2 linked regions of the Lacibacter sp. H407 genome follow. Each later gene encodes a partner of the first gene's protein in a complex. Links are inferred from orthologs where the notes say so. Each region holds a gene or a part of one and is shown on either strand. Other genes may lie near its edges. The genes, in order: WG989_RS01390 and lpdA.

Region 1 (10,359 bases):
GATTCATCAGAACTGCTGCGTTGCATCAGTTCTTTTAACACAAATAAAATAGTAGGAGAGGACATGTTGCCATAATCACGCAACACATCATAACAAGCCTGCAGTTTACCTTCCGGTAATTGCAGCGATTTGTGAATGGTATCTACAATACGTTTGCCGCCTGGATGAATACACCAGTTGCTGATCTCTTGCTGCTGCAAACCTGCATGCTGCAATGCACGTTCAACCAGCGGCGCAAAATCTTCTTTGATCAGATCAGGAATATATCCACTCAGCGTCATTAAAAAACCTGTGGACGAAAGCTCCCATGCCATATCCCGTTTTCCTTTCGGAACAACTTCGCTGTAAAAACTTTTCAGGTGTAATCCTTTTGGAGTCGCATCATCATGCATTACCAATGCTGCTGCACTTCCATCGCCAAACAAAAGAGTAGAAGCAATACTGTCCGGACTCGCATCTTTTTGAAAATGTAATGTGCACAACTCAGTACAAACGATCATCACTTTGGCAGCACGATCAGTTTTGCAAATCATATCCGCCATTTTTAAACCGTGAATAGCTGCATAACAACCCATAAAGTTGATGGACGTACGAAAGATATTTTTTGGAAGATCCATTAACTCCATCACCATCAGGTCAAGACCCGGCGCACTCATGCCTGTGCAACTAACGGTGATGAGATGTGTGATCTGCTGACTGTTGATCTTTCCCGCAATACATTGCCTGATGGCGTCAACAGATAACGGTGCCGCATAACGGTTGTACCAACGCATGCGATGTTCAAGATCTGGAAAGGGTTCAAGATTTTCGCTGTGCGGATAAAATTTCCATTCAGGTAATTGATGACTGTAATCGGGAATGGCTGAATAGCGTGTATCAATGCCGCTTTGGCTATAGAGAAATCTCAACTTTCTGTTTTCAACTGTGTCCAGTGCATACACTTCCTGCATGAACTGCAGAATATCTTTCTGCGCATGTTTAAATGCCGGAACGGCTGTGCCAATGGAAATGAGTTTACTCAAATTGATTCATGATTAAAATCGTAATAAATGCTGCGTTGGTGCATAAACTTGCCAAAACGTTCATTTGCATCGTATGTTTAAAATCTGCAAAACTTTCTGACTTCCATACTTTCACTGCCCACCATAAGAAATAAACGAGTATTGGAAGAAAAAAGATGCTGAGGATAAAAAATTCTTTGATCATGAGTGATGAAAAGAAGGTGTATCCAACAAATAACATAGCAACGGAGTAAACGACAGCGCAGAATACAAATGTTTTGCGATAGCCCAGCAGGTAACTGATAGTTATAACCCCATCTTCTTTATCCTGTTTGTGCTGATAAATTTGTGTGAGCGGATAAAATCCACCGATCAATAAGCTTGCTGCAATCATACCTGCAATCGGCATGCCCGTTTTTAACAGTTCTGAACTTCCATGGTACACCATCCAGAAAACCAAGCCACCCTGCAACGTTATAACGGTGAGATAGCCGACGATTGGATATTGTTTAAGCCTTACGCCACGATAACTGTATAACCTTGAGCCAAGGATGTAAACAAGAATTCCCAATGCAAACCATAAACTGATGAATAAACTCAATGCAACAGCTGAAACATCCATTATTATGGACGTATAGTATAATTGCTTTGTTGGTTGCAACGGATTAGCCAAGCCTCCAATAGGAGAAGTATCTCTATCCATGTAACTGTTATAGCCATTGCTCGATGGATACACAAGCACATGAAGAATAAAAAACATCAGTGCTGCGTTTACCCAGTTGATGTTTACACGTTGTGTTAAAGCAAACCAGTATACCGGCATCAAAAAAAAGGAAAAATGAAAACGCAGGAGTTGTATTGTACTTTTCTTGATCATAGTTGACGCTGCTGATTGTAAATGTAAGCTATGTTTATTGGGCGAATTATCGCCTGGCTGTCATTTGCTGTTTGAAGTTAGTACAACAAACCCTTCAAGAAAATGTTTTAAATGAATGAAGGGGTATAAAACTAAAATACCAACCGCATAGTGCTGGTTGGTATGAAGAAGTATAATGCAAGAGTAATTATGTTCGCTAAATCTCATTAGCTGCTGTAAGAATAACCGGCTTGCCATCAGTGATCATGATGGTATGTTCGTGTTGCACTACATAACCACCTTTGTTGCCAACAAAAGTCCAGCCATCTTCCAGCTCCACTGCCTGTGTGGAATGTGTGGCAATGAATGTTTCAATGGCAACCACTGAATTTTTGCGAAAACGGTTTGTATTGAAGCGATCGAAGTAGTTGGGTATTTCAAGCGGATCTTCGTGCAAACTTTTACCAACACCATGACCGGTTAAATTCTGGATCACCTTGCAGTTTGCTTTCTTCGCTTGTGTTTCGATGAGCTTTCCGATCTCTGCTATACGTACGCCACCTTTGATCTGGTCAAGTGCATTGTATAAAATACGTTTCGACAAATCAACCAATGGTTGATGTTGATACAGATCTTCACCTACAACAAAAGAACCGCCATTATCCGACCAATAGCCATTCAACTCAGCAGATACATCAATGTTCACCAGGTCTCCTTCCTGTAAAACAATATCAGTTGATGGAATACCGTGGGCAAATGATTTGTTTACACTGATGCAGGTGAAACCGGGAAAGTTATAGGTAAGATAAGGTGCGGATTTAGCGCCCATGTCTGCTAAAAGCTTTCCGCCAAACTCATCCAGTTCTTTTGTGCTGATGCCGGGCTTTGCATAGTCACGCATGGCTTTCAATGTGGAGGCCACAGCAAAGCTGATCGCTTGCATACCTTCGAGTTCTGCATTGTTGGTGATGGACATTTACTTGCTGTTTAGGTGGTAAAGATAAATCAGTGTTGTGTTTATACTTACATAAAAAGTACAATAGAATTACCAGCCCCTGAAGTGTGCGACGCAAGGAACGATGCGACTGGTACATCAGCTAAGTACAAAAATATTTTTTCTGCATTTTTCAGCAGATTCCTCGTACCTCGGAATGACAGCTGGCATCAACAAAAAAAATCCCGCCATTAAAGCGGGATAAATTTTTCAATAAAAGAACTTGTTACTTATACCAACATGGTAACAGGATTCTCAATATACTTTTTGAGTGTTTGTAAGAAGCTTGCACCCACGGCACCATCCACACTGCGGTGATCGCAACTCAAGGTTACTTTCATCACATTGGTTGTACCGAAGCTGCCATCCGCTTTCTTAATAACGATCTCTTTAATTCGGCCAACAGCAAGAATACAACTGTCGGGAGGATTGATGATGGCAGTGAAATCTTCAATATCCATCATTCCTAAATTCGAGATCGTAAATGTGTTGCCTGTAAATTCCTGCGGTTGCAGTTTACCTGTTCTTGCTTTATCGTATAAGCCATTTGCTTCAGCAGCGATCTGGCTTAAACTTTTTTGATCTGCAAATTTGAATACAGGAACAATCAATCCCTGATCAACTGCAACAGCACTGCCAATATGAATATGATTGTAAGTGCGGATGAATTCGCCCATCCATGAAGAGTTCACTGCAGGATGTTTGCGAAGTGCCATTGCACATGCTTTGATCATCATATCCTGGAAGCTGATCTTCACCGGGCTGATGGCATTCATTTGTGCACGTGCTGCCATGGCGTTATCCATGTTCAACTCCATTTTCAAATAGAAGTGAGGAGCTGTGAACATGCTTTCGCCCAAGCGACGTGCAATGGTTTTACGCATGCTGCCATTTGGCGTATCAACAAATCCTTCGCCAGCACCCGGTGTAAAGGCAATAACAGGAGCAGAAGGAGTTGCTGCTTTGGCTGCGGGAGCACTTGCAATAGCGGCAGCCGGTTTATAATTATCAATATCTGCTTTAATGATACGGCCACCATCGCCACTGCCTTGTACAGCGTGGAGATCAATGCCTTTATCAGCAGCAATTTTCTTTGCTAATGGTGAAGCTTTTACACGACCATTTTCGCTTGAAGATGTAGCCGGAGCAATTGATGTAGCTGTTGCAGGAGCGGCAGCCGGAGCAGCAGTACCTGCAGCTTGAGGTTGAGCCGGCGCACCCGGATTCTTAAACGCATTTACCAAAGCGGCCACATCAGTACCTGCTTTTCCAATTACGGCAATCACTTCGTTTATTTTGGCAGCCGAACCTGCCTCAACGCCTGTGTATAAAACAGTGCCGTCAACATAAGGAACTACTTCCATGGTGGCTTTATCGGTTTCAACATCAGCAAGACTTTCATCTGCTTTTACCGTATCGCCAACCTTTTTATTCCAGGCAACAATTTTCCCTTCCGTCATGGTATCGCTGAGCAGTGGCATGCGGATAACCGTTACACCCAATTGTGAAGCAAGTGCATCAGCATCAACACCGGCAGCTGCAGGAGCAGATGGAGTAGTTGCGGGAGCGGGGGCTGTAGTTTCAGTTGCCGCAGCGGCAGGTGCCGGTGCAGCAGTTCCACCTGTTATCAGGCTTTTATAATCTTCGCCTTCCTTTCCTACAATTGCAATGATTTCATTGATTTGTGCAGCCTTTCCTTCAGGCACGCCAATATAGAGTAATGTACCGTCGGCATAGCCTACCACTTCCATGGTTGCTTTATCTGTTTCCACATCAGCAAGCACATCGTCGCTTTTAACTTTATCGCCCACCTGCTTGTTCCATTTCACTATTTTTCCCTCGGTCATGGTATCACTTAACAGGGGCATACGAATCACTTCAGCCATAAGATCAATTTTTAGTCGTAATGAGGGCGTGAAATTAAGGCAATTTGAGCAAATATCGACCTGTGGTTTCTGGTCAATAACTGTTAGTTTTTAGGAGGACATGAAACAACCCGAAATAGTATAAAAAAATAATTTTTAGAAAGGCAACGGGTTTGGTAGTTTTAATGTCAGGATTTAAAAAACAGGTATGCGTTATTTTTTACTATCAGCAATATTGGTCGTGTTTATTGTGTCGTGCAAAAGAGAATCAAGCGGAAACAATGGACAAAGAACAGACCTTACAGGTACCTGGATGTTAACGGAGGTAAAAGATAAAAGTACCGGATCAACTATCAGCTATCCGGCAGGAACACAGGAGCGCATTCAAATTACGTTACGGGAAGATGGGTCGTTCGGTGGCAAAACAAGAGTGAATTTATTTGAAGGTGGAACTTACACGGTGCCGGCTACCGGCCGCATACTTTTTGGTTCATTGGGGATGATGACAAAAGTGGCAGAAGATCAATTAGGTACAGCATTTTTTACTGTATTGGGAGCCTGTCATCTTCAATCAATTTCGCCGTGTGCTCCTTCTACGTACACAATCAACGGGAACATGATGGTCATTGTCAGCCCCCTCCGTTATGATATAACATTTGTGAAGTTGTGAGTAATCAATAATCCAGTTCCAACCCTAAGCGGTCTTTCAATTCCTTTACCAACGGATATTTCTCCGTCATTTTCATGAATTGTTCTTTGGTAGATAAAGGCCGTTCGACGGGATTTGTATCTTCCGGTGCTTCAATAAGATCAACATGCATATTGAGGCCGGGGTTATGGAAAAAATGCTGGATATGCTCGAGCAAAGCGGTTTTTTCCTGTTTCAGAAAACCGAGCTGAATATTCCCGTTGCAAACAATTTCAAAATCAAGGGGCGATCTTAAGCGACATTCCATCATTTCGAAATTGGAAACCACTGAATGTTTGCTGGCCGTGCGAAGTTTGAGAATGTATTCCTGCCAGGCAATTTTGAGTTGCTCCGCATCCATTTCTTTTTGCTGGTCGGCTGTCTTGCTGCTCTCGGCTGCAATTTTTTCCCTGAGTTTGGACAATCCGCCTTTTACACCTGTAGTGGACGTTTGTTTAGGAACAGCTGTTGCTGTAGTTGGTTGTTGTGTATAGGTTGCCGGCTGTTCAACCCTGTAGCTCGGTTTGGGTTCTTCGATGATCAACTTCGCTGTACCTGATTCTTGAACTTTGTTCCCTGTACTTACAGCCTGCTCCTTCACTTCCATTGGCTTGAGTGCACGGAACTGAACAGCCTTTGCTTTATCAACTACTTTTTTTTTATCAGTGAGATCGAGTGCCTGTTGCAGGTAGGTGAGTTTGATCAATGCCAACTCAACATGCAGGCGCTTGTTACGGGCCTGTTTGTAATTGATCTCTGCTTCGTTCAATACATTCAATGCACTGATGATATAAGAAGCAGACGTTTTTTTAGAAGCAGAAGTGTATTTGTCTTTAAAGCTTTCCACCACTTCCAGCAAGTTGGCTACCTTTTCATCTTTACACACCAATAAGTTGCGGAAGAATTCAGCCATGGCATTTAACACCATATCACCTTCAAAACCTTTGCGGTTAATATCATCAAACAACAACATCGCATCCGCTAATTGCTGTTGCTGCATAGCTTCCAACAACTTGAAAAAATAATCTGCATCCAAAATATTCAGATGCTCCAATGTATTCTGATACGTTAATTCGCCATTGGTAAAACTTACGATCTTATCCATGATGCTGAGTGCATCACGCATACAACCTTCACTTTTTTGAGCAATTACCTGCAGGGCCGGTTTCTCAGCTTTGATCTCTTCTTTGTCAACGATCTCCTGCAAATGATCAACGGTATCGTTGGTGGTGATGCGTTTGAAATCGAAGATCTGGCAACGGCTTAAAATGGTGGGCAGAATTTTATGTTTCTCCGTAGTTGCTAAAATAAAAATGGCATAGGAGGGCGGCTCTTCCAATGTTTTCAAAAATGCATTGAAGGCACTGGAACTAAGCATGTGTACCTCATCGATGATGTACACTTTGTATTTTCCCATCTGCGGTGCAAAACGAACCTGCTCAATCAATGAACGGATATCATCCACCGAGTTGTTACTGGCAGCATCGAGTTCATGAATGTTGAGCGATGTGCCTTCGTTGAACGTGCGGCAACTCACACATGTATCACATGCTTCACCGTTGGGTTGAATGCTTTCGCAGTTGATGGTCTTTGCCAGAATACGGGCACAGGTGGTTTTGCCCACACCTCTCGGACCGCAAAACAAAAAGGCATGTGCCAACTGGTTGTGGCTGATGGCGTTTTTGAGTGTGGTGGTGATATGCGTTTGCCCCACAACTGTATTAAAGGTTTGGGGTCTGTATTTCCGTGCTGAAACAATGAATTTATCCATAACTGCGGGTGCAATTTAGGGAAAAAGCAGAGGATACATTTTTGTTCCCTGTCCATTTCCCTGGATTGTAAAGAACTTGCATTTACAGGCATCATTAACTAACTTTAATAGAGCCATTTTGATCCCGCCATATGGATTAAAAATTTCTTATATGAAAAGGGCTTTATTATTAATCGGACTTTCATTTTTTTTTGCTACTTGTGTAAAAGTAAATACTCCAAAATGTGAGGTATGGGAAGTGACTGATGAAAAAAACTATTTGGGAAGCGGTATTGATTGGAGTTGTGCGGGCAAGAGAACTTATCAACTTGTTTTTTGTGGCGATGCCTTAAAAGATGCCAGACCCGGCAATACAAAAGTGATCGGTGGTGGAGATTGCCAGACAACCAGGACTTTTGTTCGTTTTATAAGAAATTTTTAGAAATTCAAAACTCTCCCCCAGCTCCTCCGCCGCCAAAACTCCCGCCGCCAAATTTGGTCGTATCTGCCGGCTTTGCCTGTTGCCCCAATGTTTCAACAACTACCAGTGATTCGATCAGCGATTTTTCATCTTTGTGTTTGCTCTTCAACTCAGCATAAGTAAAACCAAACTTTGGTTGCTTTAAATAATTGATCAATGCATAGGAAAGAATAAGCAGAACTGCTCCTGCGATTGTCATTGCTACTTCTAATGGAACAACAGAATGATAATAACGGATCGTAAAGATCATGGCGGCAATCAACAGAATTCCTATTCGTAAAAAAATAACATCTTTCTTTTGGATGCCGATGACAATATAAACGAGCGGGATGAGAACCGTCAATATCCAGAACAACCATCCGAAAGGCAACGAACCATCACTGGTTAAATGAAACATGGCATTGTTCACTTCTCTCACCACATAATAATTTCCGGCTGCATAAAAGCTTAGCAAACTACAAATGATGATGACGGTAAAGCAATGCTCATAGTTTTTCAGGGTTTCTTTTTTTTCTAGTCGGTTCATTAAAAAATAAACGGTTGCGGAAGCAGCCATGAGCACAAATGGGATGACGGCTTTTGAAATTCCGAGATGATCTGTAAAGAGAAAAAAGAGCATGGCCAGAAAGCTGAGATACGCAACTGCACTCATGATCCTGTCTGCAAACCGGACCGAACAATAAAACGAAATGAAGAACGTAAGAATACAATTCGTCAATGCACCCGAATCAATGATGAGGATAAGGCTGCCCAACAGCATACCTGCAGAATTCCACATCAATGCATCATCTACTCCGGATTTATAATGATTGTTTTTATCAATCATGAATTCCAATGCTGCATAGGTAAGTAGTGAAAAGAACAACAACAACCCTTTCCATACATTTTCACCCGAACTCATGAAGACTAACGAAAAAAGACTGAAGGAAAACGAAACAATGATGCCGGTTAAGATGAACAGCCCGATGCGGATAAAAAAGTTCGGTGTATAAAATTGTACCGGGTATTTTTCTTTGATCTGCTGCAATTCCTCAGCGCTGAGCAGATTGTTTTCGAAGGCAGCCGTTGCTTGCTTGCGCACATCGTTATTGTGCAGCGATGTTTTGTTATAAGCGATCATGCTGCTTTTATTTTACGGTTCGATCGGATCAGGAATAAAACAAGACCAATTCCTGACGAAATAAAATAAAGTAATCCAATATAGATGGAGCTCAGTCCAAATCTCCCAACCGAATCGATCAGTTGAATAACTACGTAGCCCATACCAATATAAGTATATAAGGTAGTAGCTACTAAAAAATAGAATGATTTGTTTTGTATTGATCTTGTATAGAAAAAGAAAGCCAATGCGATCAGTAGCAGAAACCAGAGCAGGTACACATTATCGAAACGGAACATTGCTGCAAGGCAGGAAATAAAAAGAAGGTGGGTGCCAAAGTTGGCATAGATAAATTCAAAATGCGGTTTAAATGCTTTCATTTTTGAAATAAAAGCTAACGCAACAAGAAAAGCTCCAAGAAACAAACTTGTGTAAATAATGGTGCTGCTGTTAAAATCATTTGTCTTTAGTAATTGTGACGGTGTAACGGTTATTCCGATCCATGCGGCTAAGTTGGTAATAGCCAAACTGAGTATACCAAGGTGATCAAAAAAATAGGCAGAGAAGAATAAGACGAGCATTGGTAAAAAAGTAGCCAGTCCATATTTTGTTCCAAAAACATTGTATTGAAATTGCAGGTAAGCAATAAAACTCAAAAAGGTTAAACAGGCAAGGAGCAAAACATAATCAAAATAAACATTGGGCGATTCTACTTTAGATAACGCAAAAGGGAGTTTTGTTTTAAAACAATAAAAAAAGGCAGATGCACAGATTAATGCAATGAAAACTAAAATGGCTTGATGACCAATGGTATCAATATTTTTATAAATGAGGATACCAAGTCCGCCACTTAAAAGCAATACACCCAAGTATAGAAGCGTGCGGATATCCCAATGCAGGGAAATCGTTTTATTGTTTGAAGCGTTCTTTATTTGTTCAAACGAGCTGTCAGAAAGAAGACCTTCCGTGTGGATTTGTTCGAATAGCCGGGTATTCATGACAGTAATGATAAGAATTTTTTACAACACCGGATGCCGTTTAAATTCTTTCTTCCTGTCAAACAAAAAGCGATAGGTAATTAACCGACGGCTGATATGTGTGCCCAGGCTGGCAGCCACATTCATCATACGTGGATTAAAATCGCCGATCCATTGCATTTCATAATCATCATATAACATGGGGGCTTGTATCACTTTCGCCGCTTCAATGATCATGAACGCATCCACACCTTTGTGCTGATGCTCGGGCACAATACCGAAGATGATGCCCGTGAATTTTTTATTCCGCTTGGTTGCTTTTACCCAAAGAAATTTGAGTTTACTCCAAAGATCGAAACGCCCGTTTAATTCCATGAACCATTGATTGAGGTCGGGTAAGTTCAACCACACAGCAACCGGTTCATTGTTATAATAGGTAAACCAGCAAATGCGTTCATCCATCACCGGTTTCATCGCATTGAACATGGCCATGGCTGTTTTTTCTTCCATCTGCTTAAGCCCTGCATGACCAGCCCATGCTTTGTTATAAACCGTACAAAAATCTTTTGCAAATTTTTCGAGTTGATTCACTTTAATGTGAACGGCTTTGTAGTTGGGATCTTTTGCCAGGCGATCATGACGTTCATA
Region 2 (10,349 bases), 3.0 Mb from region 1 along the record:
GAGCTGTCATAGCTACATAACTTTTTTTCAATTCCCAACCTTTGCCGAAATCGCCCCAGGCTTCCAGTCCTGCTTTATCGGCGCCCCATTTTTTTAATTGACTCACGGCGTAATCCGCAGCACGGTAATAGCCGGGTGAATTGGTTAAACGTGGTCCGCTTACATCCGTTAAATGGAACGCAATGTTCATGATCTGCGAATTAACCGTGCCTTCCTGAATGATCTTGTTGATGATAGTAAGATCTGTTTTTTCTTCCTGGGCAACTACAGAAATTGTGCTGAAGAGCAACCCTGTAAAAAGCAAGAATTTTCTCATGTTATTTGGTTTGTTGTTGAGGGATTGGCCGCCGTAGCGGAATAAGATTGAAAATACAGATAGGTTTTGAAATAACAGACAGAATCTTAACAGCGGCTGAATAGGGTGTTGTATGGTGCTGTAGAAGATGCTACAATTCTACATAATCCAGATCTTTTGCAAAGGTTTCTTTCGTTTTTATAACCGAGTAAATACCAATGGCAAGGATGATGATACCTGTAACCCATGCACCCGTAATGTAATCATTGAATACAATATTGCTTCGCAGAAACTGGAATAATAATAACATCAAAGGCAGAAAACCACGTACAAGATTGGGAACCGATACGGTTACTGTTGACCGCAAGTTGGTGCCGAACTGTTCTGCACTCATGGTGATGTATAACACCGAAATACCTGAACCAAAACCAAGCCCCATGCAGATGAGGTACATGTTAAATGCACTTCCTCCTCCTCTGAACACAAAGAACAACAGGATGAAGAAAGCTGTAATGCCATAGAAGATGTACAATGTTTTCTTCCGGCTTTTTAAATAGTTACTTAAAAGTCCGGCACCCATATCGCCAAACACCAACGCAACATATTGTAACATCAATGCTTTTGGTTGATCGAAACCTGCAATACCGAATTGCTTTGCAAACTCATCAGAAAAACTGATGATTATACCAATGATATACCATACCGGTAAACCAATGGTAATGGCACGCAGGTAACGCAGAAAACGTTCTTTGTTATTCAGAAGCATGAAATAATTACCACGAGGTGTGTTATCTTTTTTTACAGATGTAAACATGCTGCTCTCAAGAAATCCTGCACGCAGAAACAAAAGCGCAAGCCCCATGCCGCCTCCAATAAAATAACAAAGCCGCCAGTTTTCATCACTCAAATAATGAATGAAATAAGCAGTGATGGTACCAAATACACCACTGGTTGCAATAATAGTTGCCCCAAGCCCTCTTTTTTCTTTTGGTAGCAGTTCACTTGTTAAGGTGATGCTGGCACCTAATTCGCCGGCCAATCCTAATGCAGCAATGAAGCGTACCAACCTGTATTGTTCAACATCTGTTACAAAGCCATTCGCAACTGTTGCAAGTGAATAGAGTAAGATGGAACTGAAGAGTACACTTTTCCGTCCTTTCTTATCGCCCAATATACCCCAAAGAATTCCACCGATCGTTAAGCCAAGCATTTGCCAGCTCAATAAATTTTCACCAATATTTTTTAATTCGTTTTCGGGAACACCTAAGTCAGTAAGACTGGAACGCCGGGTGATATTGAACAGCAGCAGATCATAAATATCAACAAAGAATCCTAAAGCTCCTACGATAACAGGAAGGGAGAAAATGCCGTATTGTTTTGGTTGCATGAAAGCTGATTAGAAACGGAAGATAAAAATAATTTGGATGTTGCCCACGTCTCGGTTCGTGTCTCACAAACCTGAAGAAATTAAAATAGGATCGTGGGACACGAACCAAGGCGTTCGATGTAGTAAATCGTTATTGATGAGTCAAACTGTTGCCACAGTGTTTGCAATAGCTGGCATCAACATCGTGTCCTTCCCGTCCGCATGCGGGACAGGATTCATGTTGCTCCCGTTTGTGACGCATGGCTGCCGTCATCTCAGATGTTACTATGCCGGTTGGTACTGCAATAATAGCGTAGCCAATAAACATAATAACACTGGCGAATAATTTACCCAGCGTTGTTACAGGTGAAATATCGCCATAACCAACAGTAGTGATGGTTACAATTGCCCAGTAAATACTTTCGGGTATACTGCTGAATCCATTTTGTCCATGTTCCAGCAAATACATCACCGAACCAAGGATGATCACAATGGTAAATACAACGAGCATGAAGATGGTGATCTTGTTCAAACTGGCCCGAATAGCATGTCGCAGGAAACGTATCTCACCCAAAAAATGCGTGAGTTTAAAAATGCGGAAAATCCGAAGCAATCGAAGTGACCGCAACACCATCAATGATTGTGTGCCTGCAATAAACAGACTGAGGAAAGAGGGGAGGATGGCAAGGATATCGATCAACCCAATAAAACTTAACGCATATTTCAATGGTTTTTCCAGTGTTAATAATCGCAGGATATATTCGAGTGTAAACAGAACGGTAAGTATCCATTCCAGTGTTAAAAACAATCGCCCGTATTGTTGATGCAATGTTGCAATGCTGTCGAGCATTACAATGAAGATGCTGGTTACAATTGTTATCAGTAATCCAATATCAAAAGCTTTACCGGCTTTGGTATTACTTTCAAAAATAATGGCGTGGAGTTTCTCCCGGCTGCTATTGGAAAGTAAAGGCATGCTGCAATTTATTACTTTCTGTGGTTAAGCTGTGGGTAATTCGATATTGAAGGAAGTTGGCGGTCTATTTCAAAAGTTGATAGATCTACGCCCTGGTTCGTGTCTCACGAACCGGAAGAATATTAAATTGGTTCATGGGACATGAAACAACGCATCAGGTTTTACAACTGTAATTTTAATGAGCCAGAAATTCACGGATTGTTTTCAAATACAGCTCTGGCTGTTCAATAGATAGAGCATGTCCTGCATTGGGAATTACTGCCAGCCTATGATTTGGAAAAAGTTCCATGTATTCGTCAGTAAATCCCCAGTGCTGATTATCGTACTGTGCTTTCATTACTAAAACAGGAATAGTAGAATGCAGCAACTGAGGTCTTGGATCCTTCACAGTGAGTAGATTTTTAAATGTCATGATGGCTGCATAAAAACCGCCGCCAGGCTCGGGCGGAGCAATTTTGGACGTATCACGTACTGTTGATTTGTTTACTTCATATTCAAGGTATGTTTCAAATTCATCTGCTTCTTTATCGCCAGCTATCTTCCATCCGAAACGTGTTGCAAAAAAAGCCATTGCTTTTGTACGGATGTTATTCGCTTTCTTATTTCCCTGCGCATTACTGAAAACCGGTGCTTGTAAATGCAGGCTGTCGGGAGCTTTTACTGAAAGTAATTCTTTTCGAAACGGATAGATAGGGCCGGGGCAGGTAAAAATTATTTTGTCAATTTTTGTTTGATTTTCTGCTGCAAACAACACCGCTAAAATAGCACCCCATGAATGCCCGATTAAAATCACTTTCTCTGCGCCAATTTCTTTAATGATCTCTTCCAAGTCTTTTCGATGCCTTTCAGGAGTGTAGCCGGAAATATTTTTCAGTCTTGCCGATTGACCGCTTCCTATCTGGTCGTACAGATACACATCATAACCATCATCAGAAAAGTTTGAACGTAATTGAATTGCTTCATCTGTAAGAGCACCACCCGGGCCTCCGTTTAAAAAAATAAGTGGAAAAGATTTTTTAGTTCCTTTTCCTTTGAAGTACGTATAACCAATTTCTGATCCGGTTGATAAATGCCAGAACTGTGTATCTGCCCTCGGCTGCAATTTGGGTACATCATATTGTCTGGGAAAAAATACATGTACCAGGAAGATCACTGATGTAATAAGTACTAAGTATGCCGATGCTTTGAGCAATGTTCTTTTCATTTGCTTTAGAACGGTTATAAGATTGCGATAGTATGTTGCAATGCAGTAGTCTTACGCCTTGATTTGTTCGCAGCAAGGTCTCCCAATAGTTAAAGATGATTGACAGCAGCAAGCTTGGTTGCGACGCAGCGTGCTCGAATAAAAGCTGTTAAACTGAAACACGCAATGTCCCCGTCAGCTTAGTTCCACACCTTAGTTTGTGTCTCACGAACCAAAGGATTAGATGTAAGCTGATGCAAATTATTTGTACTGCGGTTGACAGCAAATAAAAAAGGACCATCGTTTCCGATGATCCTTATACATTGATGGTAATTAGGACGTTTTTGCTTCCTTCCTTTTGGGGAGGTTAGGAGGGGGCTTTAAATATCGATCGCTTCACCATAAGCAGCAGCCGTTGCCTCTTTCAACGCTTCGCTCATAGTTGGGTGAGGATGTACACCATTCAGAATTTCATGATAAGTTGTTTCCAGTTTACGTGCAACAACAACTTCAGCAATCAATTCAGTTACACCTGCACCGATCATGTGTGCACCAAGGAATTCTCCATACTTCGCATCGAAGATCACTTTCACAAAACCATCGGTGTTACCTGCAGCACTTGCTTTACCACTTGCCATAAAGGGGAACTTACCAACTTTTACTTCGTAACCCGCTTCCTTCGCTGCTTTTTCTGTATAACCTACACTTGCAATCTCAGGCGTGCAATACGTACAACCGGGGATGTTGTTATAATCCATTGCTTCAGGAGCGTGGTTGTATTTCTTTTCCATGTAAGCAATATGCTCAGCAGCATTGATGCCTTCTTTACTTGCAACGTGTGCAAGCGCCTGGCCCGGAGCTACGTCACCGATCGCATAAATACCAGCTACCGATGTTGCACCATATTTATCAACAACAATTCTTCCTTTTTCAGTTTTAATACCGTTTTCTTCCAATCCAATATTTTCAATGTTGGCAACAACACCTGCAGCGCTTAACAAAATATCAGCTTCAAGAACCTGTTCACCAGCAGCAGTTTTCACGGTTGCTTTTACACCTGCACCTGACGTATCAACTTTCGTTACTTCAGCACTGGTCATAATAGCAATGCCTTTTTTCTTGAACTGCTTTTCCAGTTCTTTCGAAATGTCTTCATCTTCAACAGGTACAACACGTGGCATAAATTCAACAATGGTAATTTTTGTACCCATGCTGTTATAGAAATCAGCAAACTCAACACCAATTGCACCACTACCCACCACGATCATTGATTTAGGTTGAGTTGGCAACACCATTGCTTCACGATAGCCAATGATCTTTTTACCATCCTGCGGCATTGAAGGCAACACACGGCTACGGCCACCTGTTGCAATAATGATATATTTTGCTTCAACTGTTTGTTTGCTTCCGTCGGCAGCAGTTACTTCCATTTTGCCTTTGCCGGCAACTTTTCCGTAACCCATGATCACATCGATCTTGTTCTTCTTCATTAAAAAGGTAACACCCTTGCTCATTTTGTCGGCCACACCACGGCTACGTTTTACGACACCGCCAAAATCGTGTTGCACATTGCTGGCAGAAATACCATAATCGGCACTATGTTTCATGTATTCATACACCTGGGCACTTTTCAACAAGGCTTTGGTTGGAATACAACCCCAGTTCAAACAAACACCACCAAGGCTTTCTTTTTCAACAATTGCAACTTTAAAACCAAGCTGTGAAGCACGGATAGCAGCCGGATAGCCACCGGGACCACTACCAAGAACAATTACATCGTATGCCATATTTCTTAATTAATAATGAGTAAATGGATAATTGGAAATTATCGGCTGCGAAGGTAGTTGAAGTGAGGGAAATAGCAAAAGGGAAGAAGCTACCAGCCGATAGCAGATAGTAAAGTCTGAGACTAGCTTTGCCACTTGCTACTATCCACTAACCACTATCGGCTGTCTTTTAGCTTTCCTCTAACACAAATCGTTAAAACATGGACGCATATTTGACTGTGGAAAATAAACAGTGAAAGGTCACGTTTAGATGCTTTGCAAGATTTACATTTGTTTGCATTCGGTAAAAGCTGAATGTGATTACTAAAACCATTGAACAGTATGAATTTCTTTCTTCTTCAGGTGCAGAATGCCATTGACACACTAACAAATGCAGCTGCAACACAGGCCGTTCCTAAAAAAGAGATACACTTGATCGATCTGCTGATGCAGGCAGGCTGGATCATGATCCCCTTACTTTTATTAAGTATTGCAACAGTGTATGTGTTTGTTGAACGCTGGATGGCGATCAAAAAAGCTACGGAAGTGGATACAAATTTCATGAATATTATACGTGATAATATTTTAAGTGGAAACGTTACGGCGGCCCGCAATTTTGCACGCAACACTGCTAATCCGGTTGGACGTATCATTGATAAAGGGTTACAGCGTATCGGCAAACCGATTGATTCCATTGAAAACAGTATGGAGAACGTGGCACAACTCGAAATGTATAAGCTGGAACGAAATGTAAATATTCTTTCAGTGATCTCGAAGATCGCTCCCATTTTTGGTTTTATCGGAACATTGGTGGGATTGATGCAACTGTTTTTTAATATCAACGCAACCGGTGAGTACGAATTGAGCACCATTGCCGGGGGTATCTATACAAAATTGATCACATCAATTACAGGATTGGTGATTGGTTTGGTGGCGTATATGCTCCACAATATTTTGCACACACAGGTGGAAAAAGCATTGAATAAAATGGAAGCATCTGCTGCCGATTTTCTTGATGTATTGCAGGAACCAACACGTTAAACCAACTCACGCATGAATCTAAGAAAGAAAAGAGCAGAATCATCGGAGGTGTTTACAGATGCGTTGAACGATATCCTGTTCATCCTGTTGATGTTTTTCTTAATTGTATCTACACTGGCCAATCCCAATGTGCGTAAAGCATCATTGCCAAAAGCCAAAAGCAATACCCGCAGTAAGCAAACGGTGGTGGTAACCATTGATGCTACCAATCATTTTTATGTAGGCTCCAAACCTGTCGATCCGTTGCTGATGGACACAACACTTTCGCAAATGATCAGTGCTAAACGTAACAGTGGCGAAGAGGTGAGTATTGTCATCAATGCAGATCGTAACGCCACCATTGAAAGTTTTGCTGCGGTGCTTCGTGCTGCTGATCGTTTGGGTGTAAAGGCGGTGATGAGTGTTGATAAAAAAGGTGTCGAGTAAAGTACAAAATGGGAAGTTGGAAGTAGAAGGCAAGCCACGGCTGAGATGTAAATAATTTTGAAACGGGCTTTTCAACATTGAGCAACTGCATTGGCGTCGCACTCTTGTACAACAGATCATTATTCAACTGAAGCCGGCAAAATACAAATCATCAACTACAAACTTGCCTTCAACATCCTGTCATTTCCACTCATATCTTTCCGTAATTCAACAGTAAATCCTTTTTGCTGAAATAATTCAACGGTTTCATTTCCTAATTGTTGGTTTATCTCAACATAAACAGCACCGTTCGGTTGGAGATGCTGTAATGCAAAATCAGCGATCTTTCGATAGAACAGCAATGCATCTTCATCAGGAACAAACAATGCTTTGTGCGGTTCAAATTCCAGCACATGTTTACTCATAGTGTTTGCTTCTGTTGTTTTGATGTAAGGCGGATTACTGACGATGATATCATACTTGCTTAATTCATTCCATTTGCTTTCATCTAAAAAATCAAGCAATTGAAAGTTGACTTCAGTTTCATTGTTTAAAGCATTTGTTGTAGCCGTATGCAAGGCTTCACTGCAAACATCAATGGCTGATACTTCGGTTTCCGGAAGATTTTTTTTGAGAGCGATGGGGATGCAGCCGCTGCCGGTGCCGATGTCGAGGATGGTTAGTGGTGAGTTGTGAGTGGTGAGTAGTGAAGCCGTACTTCCAACTTCGTACTTCGTACTTTTCTTCCCACTTTCCACTTCCTTCACGATCCAATCGACTAGCTCTTCCGTTTCCGGTCTTGGAATTAACACACTTTCATTTACTTCAAATTTCAATCCGTAGAACCATGCTTCATTCAGCACATACTGTAACGGACGATGGGTGAGGAGTTGCTGCAGAATACGATCGATCTGTTGGGTTTCTTCAACTGAGATGTTCTCTTGTTTGATGTGATGCAACTTCTTTTTAGCTACATGTTCAACAACCAATGCAGCCATAGCTTCTGCTTCAGATGGTTCATGTGCAGCAGTTAATGCTTGCCGTAAGTGTTGATATTGTTCCTGCCAGATCATACGCAAATCTACCTGCTTCTTCCGAAACCGCTATTTTTGCAGCCTTACAATGACCACCGACGAACAATATATGCAGCGCTGCATCGAACTTGCCCGTAAAGGCGCAGGTTCGGTTGCACCCAATCCCATGGTGGGGGCGGTATTGGTATGCAACGATGAGATCATCGGAGAAGGATGGCATCAACAGTACGGCCAGGCACATGCTGAGGTGAATTGCGTTGCTGCTGTCATCCCGACGAAGGAGGGATCTGCTGATCAAAGAATTCAACACTCCACTTTATATGTTTCCCTTGAACCCTGTGCCCATTTTGGCAAAACACCGCCTTGCAGCGATCTCATCATCAAACACAAGATCCCGAAAGTGGTGATCGGTTGTCGTGATCCTTTTAAAGAAGTAGATGGCAAGGGTATTGAAAAACTGAAAGCAGCAGGAGTGGAAGTGATCGTTGACGTTTTGAAAGATGAATGTATTGATCTCAACAAACGTTTCTTTACGTTTCACCAGCAGCAACGTCCTTATATCATTCTCAAGTGGGCGCAAACAAAGAATGGAATCATGGCTTCCAAATCATCAGAACGGTTATTGATCAGTAATGAAATGACCAACCGTTTAGTACATCAATGGCGCAGTGAAGAAGCTTCTATTCTGGTTGGAACGAATACCGCCTTGCTTGATGATCCGCAACTCACAAGCCGTTACTGGCCCGGTAAACAACCTGTTCGCTTGGTTTTGGATAAACATTTGCGTTTGCCCAACACGTTAAAGCTTTTTAATGATGAGGCAAGAACTATCATTTTTAATTCGATAAAAGATGGTGAAGAAGGCAATGTTCGGTACTATCAATTGCCGACGGATGCTGAAACTGTTCCTGCCTTATTAAATGCATTGTATCAACTCAACATTAATAGTGTACTTGTGGAAGGTGGTGCACAACTGCTAAAAAGTTTTATTGCAGCCGGTTTGTGGGATGAAGCAAGAATCATTACCAACGAACAACTAACTGTTGTTGATGGATTAGCTGCACCACAATTGACCAACGCTGTACAAACCGGTGAACAACTCATCGGAATAGATCGAATTGTGTACTCCAGAAACTCATCATTCATTACTCATCACTCATTGTAATATGCTTTTATTGTTGCTTGGAAGTATTGTATTCAGCTCATGGTTAACGTTATCGTTTAAACTACTTGAAAAGCTTGGCATTAATACCTTCCAGGCAATAGTTTTCAATTATATCACTTGTGTTATTACAGGCTCATTTGTAAACGGCGCATTCCCCATCAACAAAGAAGTAATTGGGGAAGAGTGGTTTCCATGGGCAATGGTCATGGGAACCATCTTTATTTCGTTGTTCAACGTCATTGCAAAAACAGCACAAACAATGGGTGTGGCTGTTGCATCAGTCGGGAATAAATTATCGTTGGTAATACCTTTTCTCTTTTCCATTTACCTGTATAACGAAGATGCCACAATTTTTAAAATAGTTGGGGTAATTGCAGCACTGATTGCAGTTGTGCTTACCTGCTGGCCCGGACCCGGACATGTTGAACCTTCGGGTAAAGTAGTAAAGACAGCTTATTTTCTGTTACCTGTTGTTTTGTTTGTCGCCAGTGGTTTGCTTGATACCATGATCAAGTATGTTGAAACAACTTATATCAACGACACAAATCAAAATGCTTATCTCATCAGTGCATTTGCCGCTGCTGCATCTATTGGTATCATCAGTTTGGTATTCCTGTTTGCAACCGGACGATTAAAGTTTGAACCAAAAGCTGTTGTTGCAGGTATCGTAATTGGTGTGCCGAATTACTTTTCCATCTGGTGTCTTATGGGTGTGCTGAAAGCCTATGCGGGCAATAGCTCAGCCATCATCCCGATCAATAATATGGGAATCGTTTTATTCAGCACAGTGGCAGCATTCCTGATGTTCAGAGAAAAATTGACAAAGCTTAACTGGATCGGAATAATCATATCAATCGCTGCCATTGCACTGATCGCTTACGGTTAGTTTTTTACTCACTATTCACCATTGACCATTCACAACATTAAATGAACGAAGAATTTTATTATACCATTGCCCAACCTGTTGTAGCTGAGTTTAAAGACCGGGGTAGTCGTTTTCTGGCCTATGCTTACCCGTTAATTTCTGTTGATGATTTTAAAACAAAGATGAAATTATTGAAAGAAGAACATCCAAAAGCAGTGCATCATTGTTTTGCTTATCGTTTGGGTGTTGACGG

The links.
Region 2: the proteins of WG989_RS01390 (region 1) and lpdA are in contact, whole or in part, in a crystal structure (PDB 1EBD), measured with the Geobacillus stearothermophilus proteins. The link is inferred for Lacibacter sp. H407 from one-to-one orthologs. Residues at the interface, in WP_033016211.1 of Geobacillus stearothermophilus: Ile130, Ala131, Met132, Pro133, Arg136, Arg140, Glu141, Asn155, Arg157; in WP_049624544.1 of Geobacillus stearothermophilus: Pro340, Ser341, Asp344, Tyr345, Arg403, Asp406, Val408, Glu431, Ala432, Gly433, Asp438.

What each region holds. Positions count from the first base shown.
Region 1 is NZ_JBBKTU010000001.1:321,643-332,001, reverse strand. The notes cover bases 2,410-5,318. They hold WG989_RS01390 (dihydrolipoyl dehydrogenase family protein), read right to left. Parts: upstream 4,738-5,318; coding sequence 3,082-4,737; downstream 2,410-3,081. Other genes in these bases: WG989_RS01385 (META domain-containing protein), read left to right, coding at 4,925-5,318; map (type I methionyl aminopeptidase), read right to left, coding at 2,410-2,833. Outside these bases: WG989_RS01405 (type III polyketide synthase), read right to left, coding at 1-1,022; WG989_RS01400 (UbiA family prenyltransferase), read right to left, coding at 1,015-1,878; more of map, read right to left, coding at 2,075-2,409; more of WG989_RS01385, read left to right, coding at 5,319-5,386; WG989_RS01380 (DNA polymerase III subunit gamma/tau), read right to left, coding at 5,391-7,175; WG989_RS01375 (hypothetical protein), read left to right, coding at 7,327-7,596; WG989_RS01370 (hypothetical protein), read right to left, coding at 7,601-8,755; WG989_RS01365 (DUF2157 domain-containing protein), read right to left, coding at 8,752-9,732; WG989_RS01360 (hypothetical protein), read right to left, coding at 9,754-10,359.
Region 2 is NZ_JBBKTU010000001.1:3,291,437-3,301,785, forward strand. Bases 3,405-6,303 are described here. They hold lpdA (dihydrolipoyl dehydrogenase), read right to left. Parts: upstream 5,608-6,303; coding sequence 4,201-5,607; downstream 3,405-4,200. Other genes in these bases: WG989_RS14385 (alpha/beta fold hydrolase), read right to left, coding at 3,405-3,841; WG989_RS14395 (MotA/TolQ/ExbB proton channel family protein), read left to right, coding at 5,929-6,303. Outside these bases: WG989_RS14370 (M20/M25/M40 family metallo-hydrolase), read right to left, coding at 1-316; WG989_RS14375 (MFS transporter), read right to left, coding at 447-1,682; WG989_RS14380 (ion transporter), read right to left, coding at 1,813-2,637; more of WG989_RS14385, read right to left, coding at 2,813-3,404; more of WG989_RS14395, read left to right, coding at 6,304-6,627; WG989_RS14400 (ExbD/TolR family protein), read left to right, coding at 6,640-7,053; prmC (peptide chain release factor N(5)-glutamine methyltransferase), read right to left, coding at 7,209-8,105; bifunctional diaminohydroxyphosphoribosylaminopyrimidine deaminase/5-amino-6-(5-phosphoribosylamino)uracil reductase RibD, read left to right, coding at 8,155-9,231; WG989_RS14415 (hypothetical protein), read left to right, coding at 9,233-10,117; WG989_RS14420 (IMPACT family protein), read left to right, coding at 10,159-10,349. UniProt on the Escherichia coli protein: Lipoamide dehydrogenase is a component of the glycine cleavage system as well as of the alpha-ketoacid dehydrogenase complexes.